DNA from 2 places in the Pantoea sp. E956-1 genome. Region 2 is predicted to be linked to the other one. Evidence: predicted binding sites of a transcription regulator. Region 2 holds the regulator's gene; the other holds the start of a gene.
What was found. Region 2 encodes ArgR, which controls arginine synthesis, uptake and breakdown. Its sites were predicted from a motif close to ANTGAATAAAAATACANT; they were not measured.
Positions count from the first base shown of each region.

Region 1: the regulator ArgR is predicted to act here: its motif matches at 6,921-6,938, upstream of argC (N-acetyl-gamma-glutamyl-phosphate reductase).

Region 1 covers NZ_CEUYZP010000016.1:6,928-14,824, forward strand. The annotation lists gene sthA (Si-specific NAD(P)(+) transhydrogenase) at 1-438, shown strand, start outside; gene oxyR (DNA-binding transcriptional regulator OxyR) at 421-1,338, opposite strand; gene AC0T7J_RS24040 (glutathione peroxidase) at 1,463-2,197, shown strand; gene argH (argininosuccinate lyase) at 2,316-3,689, opposite strand; gene AC0T7J_RS24050 (argininosuccinate synthase) at 3,780-4,997, opposite strand; gene argB (acetylglutamate kinase) at 5,022-5,798, opposite strand; gene argC (N-acetyl-gamma-glutamyl-phosphate reductase) at 5,813-6,817, opposite strand; gene argE (acetylornithine deacetylase) at 6,985-7,897, shown strand, end outside.
Region 2 covers NZ_CEUYZP010000012.1:101,170-109,066, reverse strand. The annotation lists gene AC0T7J_RS21855 (YdgH/BhsA/McbA-like domain containing protein) at 1-77, opposite strand, end outside; gene yhcN (peroxide/acid stress response protein YhcN) at 166-429, opposite strand; gene argR (transcriptional regulator ArgR) at 904-1,374, opposite strand; gene mdh (malate dehydrogenase) at 1,803-2,741, shown strand; gene mscM (miniconductance mechanosensitive channel MscM) at 3,119-6,448, opposite strand; gene asd (archaetidylserine decarboxylase) at 6,463-7,362, opposite strand; gene rsgA (small ribosomal subunit biogenesis GTPase RsgA) at 7,534-7,897, opposite strand, start outside.

The DNA.
Region 1 (7,897 bases), on a different contig from region 2:
GCCTACGATCAGGGCCGTATTGCCGCTCAGGCGATTATCAAAGGGGAAGCGTCAGCGCACCTGATTGAAGATATCCCAACCGGGATTTACACCATTCCGGAAATCAGCTCCGTGGGTAAAACCGAGCAGCAGCTGACGGCAATGAAGGTGCCTTACGAAGTGGGCCGCGCGCAGTTCAAACATCTGGCGCGAGCGCAGATCGTTGGCATGAACGTTGGCAGCCTGAAGATTCTGTTCCATCGGGAGACCAAAGAGATTCTGGGAATTCACTGCTTTGGTGAACGTGCCGCCGAGATTATTCACATCGGTCAGGCCATCATGGAGCAGAAAAATGGTGGCAACACGATTGAGTATTTCGTGAATACCACCTTTAACTATCCGACCATGGCCGAAGCCTATCGCGTTGCGGCGTTAAACGGCTTAAACCGCCTGTTTTAACGCGGCATCGAAATAGTGCTGCATATGGGTTTTAATCGCCTCTGCCAGCTGTTCATAACGGCTGCGCAGAGGTGAACCCGGACGATAGACCAGCGCAATCGTGCGCTGTGGTACCGGTTTGTAACAGGTCAGGTAGCAGACGCCGTCGCGGATACGCTCCGGTGGAACTGCCAGCGCCGGTAGCAGCGTAATCCCGCTGCCTGCCGCCACCATATTACGCAGCGTCTCAAGACTGGTCGCGCGAAAATGGGTATCTTCATCGGCACCCGCCTCAAAGCAGAACCCCATCGCCTGGTCACGCAGACAGTGCCCATCTTCCAGCATCAGCAATTTCTCGCCTGCCAGATCAGACATGGGCACCCGATCACGATCGCACCACGGATGATCGGCATAGACTGCCAGCTTCATCGGCTCATCAAACAACGGCACTTCGATAAAGGCCTGGCTCTCTTTGACCAGCGCGATAATCGCGCAGTCCAGCTTACCGCTATCGAGCTGTGCCAGCAGTTGCTGCGTCTGCGCTTCGTGCAGATACATCTCCAGTTTCGGGAATGTCTGGTGCAACGTCGGGATAATTTGTGGCAATAAGTAAGGCGCGGTGGTTGGGATGAGGCCGATATGCAGCGGGCCTGACATCGCTTCACCTTGCTGACTGGCCATCTCTTTCAGCACTTTCACTTCACGCAGCACCGTTCGCGCCTGATCCACCAGCAGCAAACCTGCCTGGGTGAACAGTACCTTACGGCTGGTGCGCTCCAGCAGCATCACACCCAGCTCATCTTCCAGCTTACGGATCTGCCCGCTTAACGTCGGCTGACTGACATGACACGCATCCGCGGCACGGCGGAAATGACGGTGTTCAGCAAGCGAAACCAGATATTCAAGATCACGAATATTCATTATTACCCTCCAGACCACGATAGCCCGTGGCGATAGATAGAATAGCAATGAACGATTGGCCCTATCAAGGGTGGTCAGGAATAATGCGCGCATCAAACGGAACGCGGTATGTCAGGAGAAAAAAATGTTTGCAAGTCAGGAAGGTAAAGCTATTCCGTCAGTGACTTTTCACACACGTCAGGGCGATCGCTGGGTCGATGTCACCACTGAAGCGCTGTTTAAAGACAAAACGGTCATCGTTTTTTCACTGCCGGGGGCATTCACACCGACCTGCTCCTCCAGCCATCTGCCGCGTTACAACGAATTAGCGGGTCTGTTTGCCCGGCAGGGTGTGGACAGCATTCTGTGCGTCTCGGTGAATGACACGTTTGTGATGAACGCCTGGAAAGCAGAACAGCGCGCAGACAATATTACCTTTATCCCTGATGGCAACGGCGAGTTTACCCGTGGCATGGAGATGCTGGTTGAGAAAGCCGATCTCGGCTTTGGCCCACGTTCATGGCGCTACTCGATGCTGGTGCGTAACGGCGTGGTAGAGAAAATGTTTGTTGAGCCAAATAAGCCGGGCGACCCATTTGAGGTTTCAGATGCCGACACCATGCTGCGCTATCTGGCGCCCGAGTGTAAAGCACAGGAGTCGGTCTCGATCTTCACCAAACCTGGCTGCACCTTCTGCACCCAGGCAAAACAGATGCTGATGGATCATGGTATTCAGTACGAAGAGATTGTTCTGGGACAGGATGCAACAACCGTGAGTCTGCGCGCCGTTTCAGGCCGGGCGACGGTACCGCAGATCTTCATGGGGGGTCGTCACATTGGCGGCAGCGATGATCTGCAGCAATATTTGCTGTCAGCGTAAGAGAATCTGAGTGTCAGCCGGGAGAGCTGGCACTTTGATGATGTGCCTATAAAAATGAGTAATTCTGAAGCTAGAGGTTGGCGGGCATTTAATATGCCCGCTTTTTTTTGCCTGTTGATTACGCCAGACGCTGCTTTGCGTCACCGATGGCACGCGCAACCTGCTGTGGCGAAACGCCGCCCTGCGCATTACGCTTATCCAGACAGGATTGCAGCGCCAGAATCGGATAGACATCCTCGCCAATCACCGCACTGAACTCCTGCAGCTGTGCCAGCGACAGCGCTTCCAGCGCCACACCCTGACCGATAGCGGCCACCACCACTTCGCCAACGATATGGTGAGCTTCACGGAACGGCACGCCTTTAGCGACCAGATAGTCAGCCAGTTCAGTGGAGTTTGCGTAACCCTGTTCAGCCGCTTCCTGGCAGCGCGGACGTTTAACCTGCAGGCCATCCAGCACCAGTACTGACATATGCAGACAGTCGAGCCAGGTGTCGAGCGCGTCAAACAGCCCCTCTTTGTCTTCCTGCATATCTTTGTTGTAGGCCAGCGGCAGACCTTTCAGCGTCATCATCATGCCGGTCAGCGCGCCCTGCACCCGGCCACACTTGCCACGAATCAGCTCCAGCGCATCCGGGTTTTTTTTCTGCGGCATCAGCGATGAGCCGGAGGTCACTTTATCTGACAGCTCGATAAAGCCCGCTTCACCGGTGTTGAAGAAGATCATATCTTCGGCGAAGCGCGACAGATGCACCATGCCGATGGCAGCATCAGAGAGCAGCTCCAGCACATGATCGCGGTCTGATACGGTATCCAGACTGTTGCGCGTGGCAGACGCAAAGCCCAGCCAGCCTGCCAGTTGCTGACGATCGATCTCATACGCGGTACCGGCCAGTGCGCCACAGCCCAGCGGGCTGACATCGAGCCGCTTCAGCGTATCCTGCAGACGACTCTCGTCACGCGCCAGCATTTCAACGTAGGCCAGGCACCAGTGCGCAAACGTCACCGGCTGCGCACGCTGCAGATGCGTGTAGCCCGGCATCACCGCATCCTGATTGGCTTCGGCGGTGACCAACAGCGCCTGCTGCAGATCACGGGTGGCACCCAGCAGTGCCTCAATCTGCACCTTGCACCACAGCTTGAGATCGGTCGCGACCTGATCGTTACGGCTCCGGCCGGTGTGCAGTTTTTTACCCAGCGCACCCACCTTGTCGATCAGCTGGCCTTCAACCCAGCTGTGGATATCTTCGGCGTCGCTCTGCAGAATCTGCTCAGGATTCTCACGGACTTCATCCAGTAACGTATTCAGGGCCGCTTCCAGCTGCTGCTGCTCATCCTGAGTCAGAACATTTACCGTCACCAGCGCTTTGGACCAGGCAACAGAGCCAATAATGTCCTGCTCTGCCAGGCGGTAATCGAAGCGCAGCGAGTCATTGAACTGTTTAAAACGTTGATCCGCTGCCTGAGTAAACCGTCCACCCCAAAGTGCCATGTGAAAACTCCTCTGAATCGTTAAACAAGAGGCGGCATAAATGCCGCCCCTGAAATGAAACTGTGAGGCGAGGCGCACCTCGCCTGAAAATTACTTCTTCTGCTCGTTCAGGGCGCGGATACGCGAAGAGAGCGAGAACAGACGGATAAAGCCGCCCGCATGACGGTGATCGTACACTTCATCTTCACCAAAGGTGGCGAACTCTTCCGAGTAGAGGCTGTTCGCGGAACGCTTCTGGGTGGCTGTTGCCTGGCCTTTGTAGAGCTGCAGCACCACTTCACCGTTAACCTCTTCCGCCAGCGATTCGGCAGCGGCCTGAATCGATTTACGCAGCGGGGCGAACCAGCGACCGTCATAAACCACATAGGACATCTCATGGCCGAGCTGCTCACGCCATTTGAAGCTATCGCGATCCAGCACCAGCTGCTCAACCGCACGCAGCGCATTGACCATGATGGTGCCGCCAGGGGTTTCGTAGCAGCCGCGGGATTTAATCCCTACCAGACGGTTCTCAACGATATCGATACGGCCGACGCCATGTTTTGCGCCCAGCACGTTAAGTTTTTCCAGGCACTGGAACGGACTCAGTTTTTCGCCGTTAACCGCCACAACCCGACCTTTTTCCACGGTCACGGTCACTTCTTCAGGCTGGTCAGGCGCTTCCAGCGGATCGACAGTCCAGACCCAGCAATCTTTATTTGGTGCATTGGCCGGGCTTTCCAGCACGCCACCTTCGGTAGAGATGTGCCAGGCATTCTCGTCGCGGCTGTAGATTTTCTCCAGTGACGCGGTGGTCGGAATGTTGCGCTCTTTCAGGTAGTCCAGCAGCGCTTCACGTGAACGCAGGTTCCATTCACGCCACGGGGCCACCACTTTCAGCTGCGGTGCCAGCGCGGTGTAGGTGGTTTCGAAACGCACCTGGTCATTCCCTTTACCGGTTGCGCCGTGACACAGCGCATCCGCACCCACTTTCAGCGCCAGCTCAACCTGGGCTTTAGCGATGATAGGACGCGCCATTGAAGTGCCCAGCAGATAGGTGCCTTCATAGAGGGCGCCAGTCTGCAGCACCGGATAGACATAGTCGCTGATGAACTCTTCACGCAGGTCAACCACGTGGCATTCAGATGCGCCGGACTGCAGGGCTTTCTTCTCTACACCTTCCAGATCGCCGCGCTCCTGACCGATATCCGCGACAAAAGCGACGACTTCACAGCCGCCGTAGTTCTCTTTCAGCCATGGAATGATGGCCGAAGTATCAAGACCACCGGAGTAAGCCAGAACGATTTTTTTGATGTTTTGCGTTTGCATTTCGTAATCCTTGAATCAGAGTCGTTAAGCGAGAATCCGGGTGCCAATCGACACGCCGTTAAACAGGTCAGGTAGCCGCTCAGCATGACGCCAGCTGGCAATATCCACCGGACGGCCCAGAGTACGCGCCGCATCAAGCGCAGCGTGCACTTTCACAATCATGCCGTCGGTAATAATGCCCTGGGTAATCAGCTGCTCAGCTTTGTCGGCGGTCATCTCTTCGATGCGCTGACCTTTGCCGTCGAGAATACCACTGACGTCTGACAACAGGACCAGATCAGCGCCCAGCGTCGAGGCCAGTGCGGTCGCCGCCTGGTCAGCGTTAACGTTCATCAGTTCGCCGCTGTCAGTAATACCAATTGAGCTCACCACCGGCATATAACCAGCCGCCAGCAGGGTGTTCAGCAATGCCGGATCGCCCGGCATTGCGTGGCCAACATGGCCGAGTTCTTCATCGAAAGGTGTGACGTTCACGATGCCCGCATCACCCAGGCAGAGGCCCACCGCGTTAATGCCCGATTTTTTTGCCCAGGCCAGCAGCGTTTTATTCGCGGTTCCCGCCAGCGCACCGGTAATAATGTCAATCTGATCGGCTGGTGTGACACGCAGGCCATTTTTCTTCTTCACCGGCAGCGCCAGCTTTTTCATCAGTTCATCCACCAGGCAACCGCCGCCGTGGACAATGATCAGCGGGCGCTGATGGGCGCTGCGGTAGGTCAGCAGCGCTTCAAACAGGCGGGCCAGCGCTTCTTCGCTGTCTAACAACACACCGCCCAGCTTGATAATCAATGGATTGGTCATGGTTTATTTATCCGTTAAATCAGTGACTGCGTTTCAGGGAAGCCGAACCGGATGTTCAGGCACTGTACCGCCTGCGATGCCGCGCCTTTCAGCAGATTATCTTCGGCGGCCACGACAATCAGATGCTCGCCCTGCACTTCAAAACCGATATCGCAGTAAGGCAGGCCCACAACGGCTTTTAGCGCCGGCACGCCCTTTTCATAGAGCCGCACCAGCGGCTTGTTGTCATAGGCGCGATGGAAAACGGCGGCAATATCTTCACGGCTGACACCCGCTTTAAGACGGCAGGTGATCGTTGCCAGGATACCGCGCGGGAAGTTACCCAGATGCGGAGTGAAGATCACCGGCGTACCAAGGTGCGCGACGATTTCCGGGTGATGACGATGATTGAACAGGCCGTAAGGCTGCAGGCTCACTTCGCAGAAGCTGGTGCCGACATTGGCTTTACGTCCGGCACCGCTCACGCCGCTGGTGGCGTTGATTACCGGCCACTGCGCCTCGTTTAACAGTCCGGCATCCACCAGGGGCTTCAGCGCCAGCTGCGCAGCGGTCGGATAGCAACCTGGCACAGCCACCAGCTGCGCCTGCTGAATTTTCTCATGCTGATATTCGGCAAGGCCGTAAACGGCTTTATCCAGCCAGTCGCCATGCTGATGGGTGAAGCCATAAAAGCGGGTATAAAAGTCTGCGTCATTGACGCGGAACGCGCCCGACAGGTCGAACACCATACAACCAGCCTTGAGAAATTCCGGCGCCAGATCGTGACTGACTTCGTGGGCCGTCGCCAGGAACACCACATCCACCTTGTCTGCCCACTCGGCCGCGCTGCTCAGCGGCTGCAGCGGCAAATCCACCACACCTTTCAGCTGCGGATGAAGATCGGAGAGGCGCTTGCCGGCATCAGGGCTTTGCGCCGAAACCGCCAAAGCGGTTATGTTGATATGTGGATGGCGATTCAGGAAGGTGGCAAGCTCTGTACCAGCATAACCACTGGCACCAACGATCAGCGTATTCAACATCAGGCTGTAACCCTTTTTACAGTCGCACGTTCCGGGTCGCGGCCTTGCCCCGTTACCCACCCTGTCATCTGCAGTGATTTAAGGTTCCCTTGCAGAGGACGTTAATGTATTTTTATTCACTATTACTGCATGAATATGGATACATCCTAACCCAAGGACCGTCAACAGTGAAGACAAAATTACCGCCTTTTATTGAACTGTACCGCCAGTTAATCGCAACACCGTCGATCAGCGCAACCGATGCCGCACTGGATCAGAGTAATGAAACTTTAATCAATTTGCTGGCCGGCTGGTTTCGCGACCTCGGCTTCAGCGTTGAAGTGCAGCCGGTGCCCGGCACCCGCAATAAATTTAATATGCTGGCGCGTACCGGAAGCGGTGCGGGCGGCCTGCTGTTAGCGGGTCACACCGATACCGTTCCTTTTGATGATGGTCGCTGGACACGCGATCCCTTTACCCTGACCGAGCACGACAACAAGCTCTATGGCCTGGGTACGGCAGACATGAAAGGCTTCTTCGCCTTTATTCTCGATACGCTGCGCGATGTGGATGTCAGCACGCTGAGCAAGCCGCTCTATATCCTCGCTACGGCCGATGAAGAGACCACCATGGCTGGCGCCAAATATTTTTCTGAATCGACGCAGCTGCGCCCCGACTGCGCCATCATCGGTGAACCAACCTCGCTTAAACCGGTGCGTGCGCACAAAGGTCACCTGTCGAATGTGATCCGTATTGAAGGGAAGTCGGGCCATTCCAGCGATCCCGCCCGAGGGGTCAATGCCATTGAGTTGATGCATGAGTCGATCACCCACCTGATGCAACTGCGTAATACGCTGCAGGAGCGTTATCACCATGATGGCTTTGCCATTCCCTACCCCACCATGAATTTTGGTCATATTCATGGGGGTGACGCCGCTAACCGTATCTGCGCCTGCTGTGAACTGCATATGGATATCCGGCCGCTGCCGGGACTGTCGCTGGGCGATCTCGATGGGCTCCTGAACGAGGCACTGGCACCAGTCAGTGCACGCTGGCCGGGCCGTGTCACAGTAGCTGAACTGCATCCGCCGATTCCCGGCT
Region 2 (7,897 bases):
ACCAGGCTGGCGGCGTTAGCACCCACGGAGAACAGGGATGCCAGACTCAGTGCAGCGATAGCTAATTTCATTTTCATGGTCAACTCTCCTGAAATTTCTGCTTCAGCTCTCCGGAGCGCAAAAGGGCGCGTCAGACAGAGAGCTGATGGCATTATCGGTTACGCCTTAGTTATACAGTGCGGCGGTAGCGTGATAGTTGCCGTTGTTGTATGCCTCAATCACGCGATAGGCTTTTGCGCCCTGCTGATCGGCTTTGTCGCTGAGTTTCTGTTTGATATCCATCGGTGAACCCGCCACGCCGCTGACACTGATGGTGCCGACAGCCTGCAGATTCTGTGCCTGTGACGCATCAATAGATTCTGCTGCCACAGCACCAAATGAGAGGGCTGAAAGAATGCTCAGGGTAGCAATAGTAGTTTTTACGTTCATGGATTTTTCCTCGTCGTCTATTTTTATCTTTTTATTTAGTGTGATTTGCATCACGAAAAGAAGTATAGAACTAATAACGGAAGGAATTAATACCCCGCTAATAATGTTTTTTTGTGATTCTTTATCCTTATGGCTACTTTTAATAACCTATCGTTATAAAAACAGGGTAAAAAATAGCCTTTTCGCTGCTTTTAGTTACAAAAACAGTGAGATAGATCACTTTAACGATTAGTGCGAAAGACGGGGGTGTATCGGACTGGAGTTTGATCTGGATCCGGGTAATGGTGCCTATTCAGTGATGTAAAGCAGCGTAAAATAGCGCAAAACGTGAAGCAGAGTAATAGATCTGACCAATAGCGAGGGGCGCTAAACCAGGCTTATTACACCTTTGATAGCGGTTGAGGGTTGTGGAACGGTGTAAGCAGAGAGATGAACTGACGATCTGGCGCATGATGGCCGGTCGTCAGTCCGCGATCAGAGTTCCTGTTCAAACAGGGTAAGGATTGCGCCGTGCAACTGCTTAACGGTGAAATCGCGCGCACGGGTAATAAAGATCGTGTCATCGCCGGCAATGGTGCCAAGAATCCCGTGCGACTTACCCAGTGAATCCAGCATACGTGCAATCAGCTGTGCTGCGCCCGGACTGGTATGAATCACCACCAGTGCATCGTTGTAGTCGATATCCAGTACCAGGTTTTTTAACGGACTGGTAGTGGTCGGCACACCCAGTTCAGCGGGCAGGCAATAGACCATCTCCATCCTGGCATTCCGGGTGCGCACTGCGCCAAATTTGGTCAGCATCCGCGAGACTTTGGACTGATTGATATTTTCAAAGCCCTCATCCTGAAGCGCCTGAACAATTTCGCCCTGGGAACTGAATTTTTCTTCTTTTAATAAGGCTTTGAAAGCCTTAACCAGATCGTCTTGTTTTGATGGGTTTCGCATAGGTTACCAATAAAAAATGAGAATAACCGCGCATCCGCCCGCGGCAGAGTGGTGATTATGCATTTAAATGCATTTTTATGCAATCGTTCGATTGATGAGCAGCGTTCGGGCGGCTAGCGGGCGGCGATAATAGCAAATAAATCCGCTCAGACCAAAACACGCGTCACAGCTCCGGAAAGCGAAGGTTGCAAAGTTGTTATATTATTGGTGGTGTAGTAACAGAAAACGCACGTAGCCGTTCTCTGTCTGACGACGGCATAGTTGTCGGTCATTCAGGCGCAATGATAAGTAACTTTTGAATCCGGAGATTAAGTGTGAAAACACGTAGAATTAACAGCGGATATTTATCTTCGCCTGAGCAGTTGATTAAGGTCTGACACAGATAGAATTTCGGCCCATCTCTGCCCCACCTTAATAAGGAGTTAAGAATGAAAGTTGCCGTTCTCGGTGCCGCTGGCGGCATAGGCCAGGCGCTCGCACTTCTGCTCAAAACCCAGCTTCCCGCAGGTTCAGAACTCTCACTTTATGACATCGCGCCGGTTACGCCCGGTGTTGCCGTTGATCTCAGCCATATTCCTACTGCAGTGACTATTCAGGGATTCAGTGGAGAAGACGCCACACCCGCCTTACAGGGTGCTGATGTGGTACTGATTTCCGCTGGTGTCGCACGTAAGCCCGGTATGGATCGCGCGGACCTGTTTAATGTTAACGCAGGCATCGTTCGTAACCTGATCGAACAGGTTGCCACTACGGCACCTAAAGCGTTGATTGGTGTTATCACCAATCCGGTCAATACCACCGTGGCCATTGCGGCAGAAGTGCTGAAAAAGCACGGTGTGTACGACAAGAATCGTCTGTTCGGCGTGACCACGCTGGATATCATTCGCGCCAATACTTTTGTGGCTGCATTGAAAGGCAAGCAGCCTGACCAGGTGGAAGTCCCGGTCATTGGTGGCCACTCCGGCGTAACCATTCTGCCGTTGCTGTCGCAGGTCAAAGGCGTCAGTTTCAGCGATCAGGAAGTGGCCGATCTGACCAAACGCATCCAGAATGCCGGCACTGAAGTGGTGGAAGCCAAAGCGGGTGGCGGATCGGCCACGCTGTCGATGGGCCAGGCAGCCGCACGTTTCGGTTTGTCACTGGTACGCGCGCTTAATGGTGAGGCTAATGTGGTGGAGTGTGCTTACGTAGAAGGCGAGGGTGAACATGCGCGCTTCTTCTCACAACCGCTGCTGCTGGGTAAAAACGGTATTGCTGAACGCAGGCCAATTGGTACCCTCAGCGCTTACGAACAGCAGGCGCTGTCAGGCATGCTGGATACGCTGAAGAAAGATATCGCCCAGGGCGAAGAGTTCGTTAAGCAGTAACTGACGGCTCAGACTGAAAAAACCAGGCCTGGCCGTAATGCTGATTAGTAAAGATTAGATTGGTAAAGGCTGTCACGGTCAAACGTGGCAGCTTTTTTTCTGGGCGAGCGAGCTGCAGTGCGGGCCAGCGCAGCTCTGCTGCTGCCGGGCCGTCCTTGCGCCGCTCACGCGGTACCTTCGGCTTTGACGTCGTGCCGACGAACCGTTCGGGGATCGGCCCTCCCTGGCCCACCGTCGCGCCTCCGCGCTGCGGATAGCCCTTGCAGCAGCAGAGGCGCTCAGGCCTCCACTCTCGTGCCCTTTTTAACAGCACGCACCAGACTGCGTTATCACCTGTCGCTTAACTGACCAGCACCGGCTTAGCCGGGCGTTTTGCATTACAGTCCGCCGGACTTATAGGCGCGGGCCGCGGGTGTGCCGTTGCTGGCAGGCAGTTTCTTGCCCAGGGTTTCCATACGCATCTGGAACGGCGGGAACGGCATCTCAATACCGTGCTGATCGAATCCGCTCAGAATCAACTGATGCAGTTCGTGACGCAGCGGCATACGGTGTCCCATCTCAGCGGCATGGACACGAAGTTCAAATAACTGAATCCCTTGTTGCAGATCGACCAGGAAGGCTTCCGGTTGCGGCGTGTCCAGGACATAGCTGCAGCGTTCAGCCGCCTGGATAAGAATGGTGGTCACCTGTTCACTGCTGACTTTCGCCGGAGCCGGAATGGTGAGCACCACGCGTGTTACGGAATCGGACAGCGACCAGTTAATAAACTGCTCGGTGATAAAGGCTTTGTTCGGCACGATGATCTCTTTGCGGTCCCAGTCGGTAATGGTGGTCGCGCGGGTATTAATCCGCGTGATACTGCCGGTCAGGTCGCGAATCGTCACGGTATCGCCAATACGAATCGGCTTTTCGAACAGGATAATCAGACCTGAAATAAAGTTGGCAAAAATCTCCTGCAAACCAAACCCCAGTCCCACACCCAGCGCGGCAACCAGCCACTGCAGCTTCGACCACTCAATACCAATCATTGAGAAACCAATCAGTCCGCCAATCAACAGCAGCAGATATTTGGTCAGTGTGGTGATGGCGTAACCCGTGCCTGGCGTCAGATTAAGATGCTGTAACAGCGCCAGCTCAAGCAGCGCAGGCATATTGCGCACCAGCTGGGTGGTGATGATAAATACCAGGATAGCGATCAGCACCGATCCCAGGGTAATGGGCTGAATCGACTCTACGCCCTGCACGGAAGTGCTGACGTCCCACAGCTGAATATTCTCCAGGAAGCCAAAAGCCGAATGGATTTCTGACCACAGCACAATAACGGAGACCAGGGCGATAAGCATCAGGATAGAGCGTACCAGCCGCAGCGACTGCGCACTGATCGCATCCAGATCAATTACCGGCTCTTCAATTTCAATCGCATCAGTGTTCAGAGAGCCTTGCTCCTTCTCTTCTTCACTGCGCGCACGGTTAGCCAGCATATCGGCACGGCGCTGACGGGCGCGATCAAAGCCAAGCCGGCGACGCTGAATCAGCATCCAGCGCCGGATAATGTGATAGATAACCAGCAGCAGGAACCAGATGGCGACAGAGGTCTCCAGTCGCGCCAGCAGCGCCTGCGCGGTAGCCAGATAACCCACGGCGGAAGCGAGAGCCGCCATCAGTGGCATGGCGATCATCAGGTTCCACAGCATCCGGTTCACCATGTTCTCGCCATTTCCCTCTTTATCGAGATAGAGCGGAATCCCGGAACGCTTCAGGCTCACGGTGACAATGCTGATTGCCCCGCAGATCAGGATGAAACAGAGACGGCCCAGCGACGAGGAGAACTGCCGATCTTCCAGATTACCAAAGGCGATCAGCAACATAATCAGCGGCACAATCAATCCGATGCTCAGCGAGTAGTAGCGCATGGCGCGCGCCACCCGGTTTTGCGGCCAGCGAAAATGCACAATGAACAGGCCGTTAGGACGGGCAAAGGCAGCGCTGATCATAAACGCCCACAGCAGTGGCAGCGTGGCGGTAATGCCATCACCAATCGCTACGGCGATAGGGTAGGGCCAGGCGTTCTGCAGGCCATAACCCAACGCCCCCCATAATACCGGCAGCGGCAGCGCCACCAGGATAGACCAGAACAGGGTACGGATAGTCAGGCGGAAACGATCCTGAGTGACCTTGCCGACTTTGCTGGCAGAACGGTCAAGGAAGGCATTGAAATGGCGGCGCGAACTGATGCTGAAGCCGACCAGCAGCAACGCACCAATAATCGGCAGCACCGAGTTGCGGCTGGTAAACATCATTGCCATCGCTTTGCCGAGCTGACCCAGCGTATCCAGCGACAGCAGACGGGAAAGATCTTTGGCCAGATCCAGCGGATAACTCAAACCAATCGGGTTAACGTCGGCGGTCCAGAACAGATAGCGGTGCGTCGCCTCTTTGACTTCCGTCAGCGCATCCTGCAACTGCGTATTGCCAACCTTGAGCTTGGTGATCTCCAGAATCAGCGTGTCACAGCCGGAGATCAGCGAATTGAGCAGTTCCCGCTGTGTGCGTAGCTGCGCATCAAGAATACGCTTCTGGTCTGCGGTGAAGGGCTGACCATCGGCCTGCCGTCCCTTACGCAGCGCCTCCTGGCGCTCCAGCAGATCTTCATAATTGAGCCGCTGCACGCGAAGCTGTGCCATCTCATTATCAATCTGCTGCGACTTGGGCATCTCCGGCAGACGCGCGACCTGCGCCCGTAGCGCTTCGCCCAGCAGATTAGAGGCACCCAGCCACTGCGACTGTTCACGCAGGGTAGAAAGCGCCTGACGGACCTGAATAATCTGGTTGGTGGCCAGCCGCTGCTGCGACGCGACCAGATCCATGCGCTGCGCCTGCTGATTCAGGGCAACCGAGAGTTCGCGGTTAACCCGAAACTGATCGCTGATCTCTGGCGGCAGATCGCCACTGTTTTCCGCCAGCTGCTCGGTGCGAGCCAGTGCGACTTCCGCTTCACGTTGTCGCTGATCGTTGAGCTGGTTGCGCAGCGCCTGCAGGTAATTATCGAGCTGAGTCGCTTTACGCTGGTGGGCTTCAGCCCGCATCCGCGCCAGTTCCTGACGGTTGTTGGCAGAGAGCTGGGCCAGCTCAAGTTCATCGACCAGCGCTTTATTCGCCGCGCTTTCCGCCTGGCGAGCCGCCAGTTGCAGCTGGCCCTGTGGCGAACTACTGCTGACGCCCTGCAGCCGGCGTTCGCTCTCCGTCATCGCCCGGCGCGCTTCTGTCTGTTGCTGCGGCAGCTGCGACAGCGAATCACTGATTTCCCGCGCCCGATCCTGCTCCTGCCGCGCCTGACGACCTTCTTCCAGCAACTGGCTGCTGACCTGCAGGATCTCCTGATCCAGCTCGGCGCTGCTCATGTTATTGCGCACGGTTTTCCCGCTGTCACTCAGCGCGGCAATCTGCTGACGCAGTTCGCGTGCCAGGCGCGGAAAGTCGTCAATAACCTGCTGATATTGCGCCGCCCGCTCCAGCGATTCATCGCGTTCTGAAAGGAAGTTTAAGGCGGCTTCAATCGTCTGGATCTGTTCAGTCTGAGATGGCGAGCTTTTTGCCGCTTTTATCTCTTCCAGCTGCTGTTTGAGCTGGCTGGCGTCAGGAAGGCTGGCCGCGAAGGCCGGGCTGCTGAGCCACAGGCTCAGCAGCAGGAGGAGAATCAAACGCACAGAGGATACTCAATTTAATCGACGATGACGTCGGACATGTCTGTCGCGACCGGCAGCGCAATCGCCAGCGGTTGACCCAGACGGGTTTTACTTTCGGCTTCCAGGCTTTCAGCCAGTTTGACGCGGCCAGGTGCGAACAGGTTGATGACGGTAGAGCCAAGCTTAAAGCGGCCCATTTCCTGGCCTTTCAACAGCACCACGGCGCCTTCATCATCCGCTGCCGGATAGTGCCAGCGCTTGATCACGCCTTCACGCGGTGGCGTGATGGTGCCAGCCCAGACGGTTTCGATGCTGCCGACAATGGTGGCACCCACCAGGATCTGCACCATCGGCCCGATATCGGTTTCGAAGTAGCAGATGACGCGCTCGTTACGGGCAAACAGGTTGGGAATATTACGCGCGGTCAGCGGGTTAACGGAGTAGAGGTCGCCAGGCACATAAATCATCTCACGCAGGATACCGTTGCACGGCATATGGACGCGGTGATAATCACGGGGTGCCAGATAGGTGGTGACGAACTCGCCATTAACAAACTGGGCCGCCATCCGCTCATCACCCGCCAGCAGGGCGTCGATGGTGTAGTGATGACCTTTAGCCTGGAAAATCTGATCGCCTTCAATGTGGCCGAGCTGGCTGATAGCGCCATCCGCGGGCAGGGCGATGAGATTGGCATCGGCATCCACCGGACGCGCATCGTCTTTCAGCGGACGCACGAAAAAGTCATTAAAGGTACGATAGCTGGCGGTATCGGGCTTGCGCGCTTCTGCCATGTCGACTTTGTAAAACCAGACAAAGATGTCAATGACCAGTTTGGTCAACCAACCACCGCGGCGACTGGCGCCCCAACCGGCAAGTTCAGTCAGCCATTTCTTCGGGAGAATATGATTCAAGCCGAGTTTTAAACGATCAAACACCTTAGCCTCCTGGCTATTTTATGACGTTGTAAAAAAGGGGGCGGATTGTAGCAGCGCCCCGTTCAGATGGCGACTATACCCGATTTCCGGCACGCTGCACGGTCTGGACGCGCGACTGGAATGCACCTCGCAAAATGCGTCGGCTTATCCGTTCAGACGCGGTTATACCGATTAACTTTCACCATCAGGGAAATTTTTACGCGTTTTTACCTGCGCCATGCTCTCCAGGATACGGTGGTAGTTATCAAAACGGGACCTGTTGATTTTGCCCTGTTCGACCGCTTCGCGGATGGCACAGCCGGGATCGCTGCCGTGTTTACAATCGCGGAATTTGCAATCGCCAAGGAATGCGCGGAATTCGACAAATCCGCGGGTAATTTGTTCCGGCTCAAGATGCCATAAACCGAACTCACGCACGCCGGGTGAATCGATCACATCGCCGCCGTCCGGGAAGTGATAAAGGCGCGATGCGGTGGTGGTATGCTGGCCTAAGCCTGAGCCATCCGAAACCTCGTTAGTCAGAATAGCGACCTGT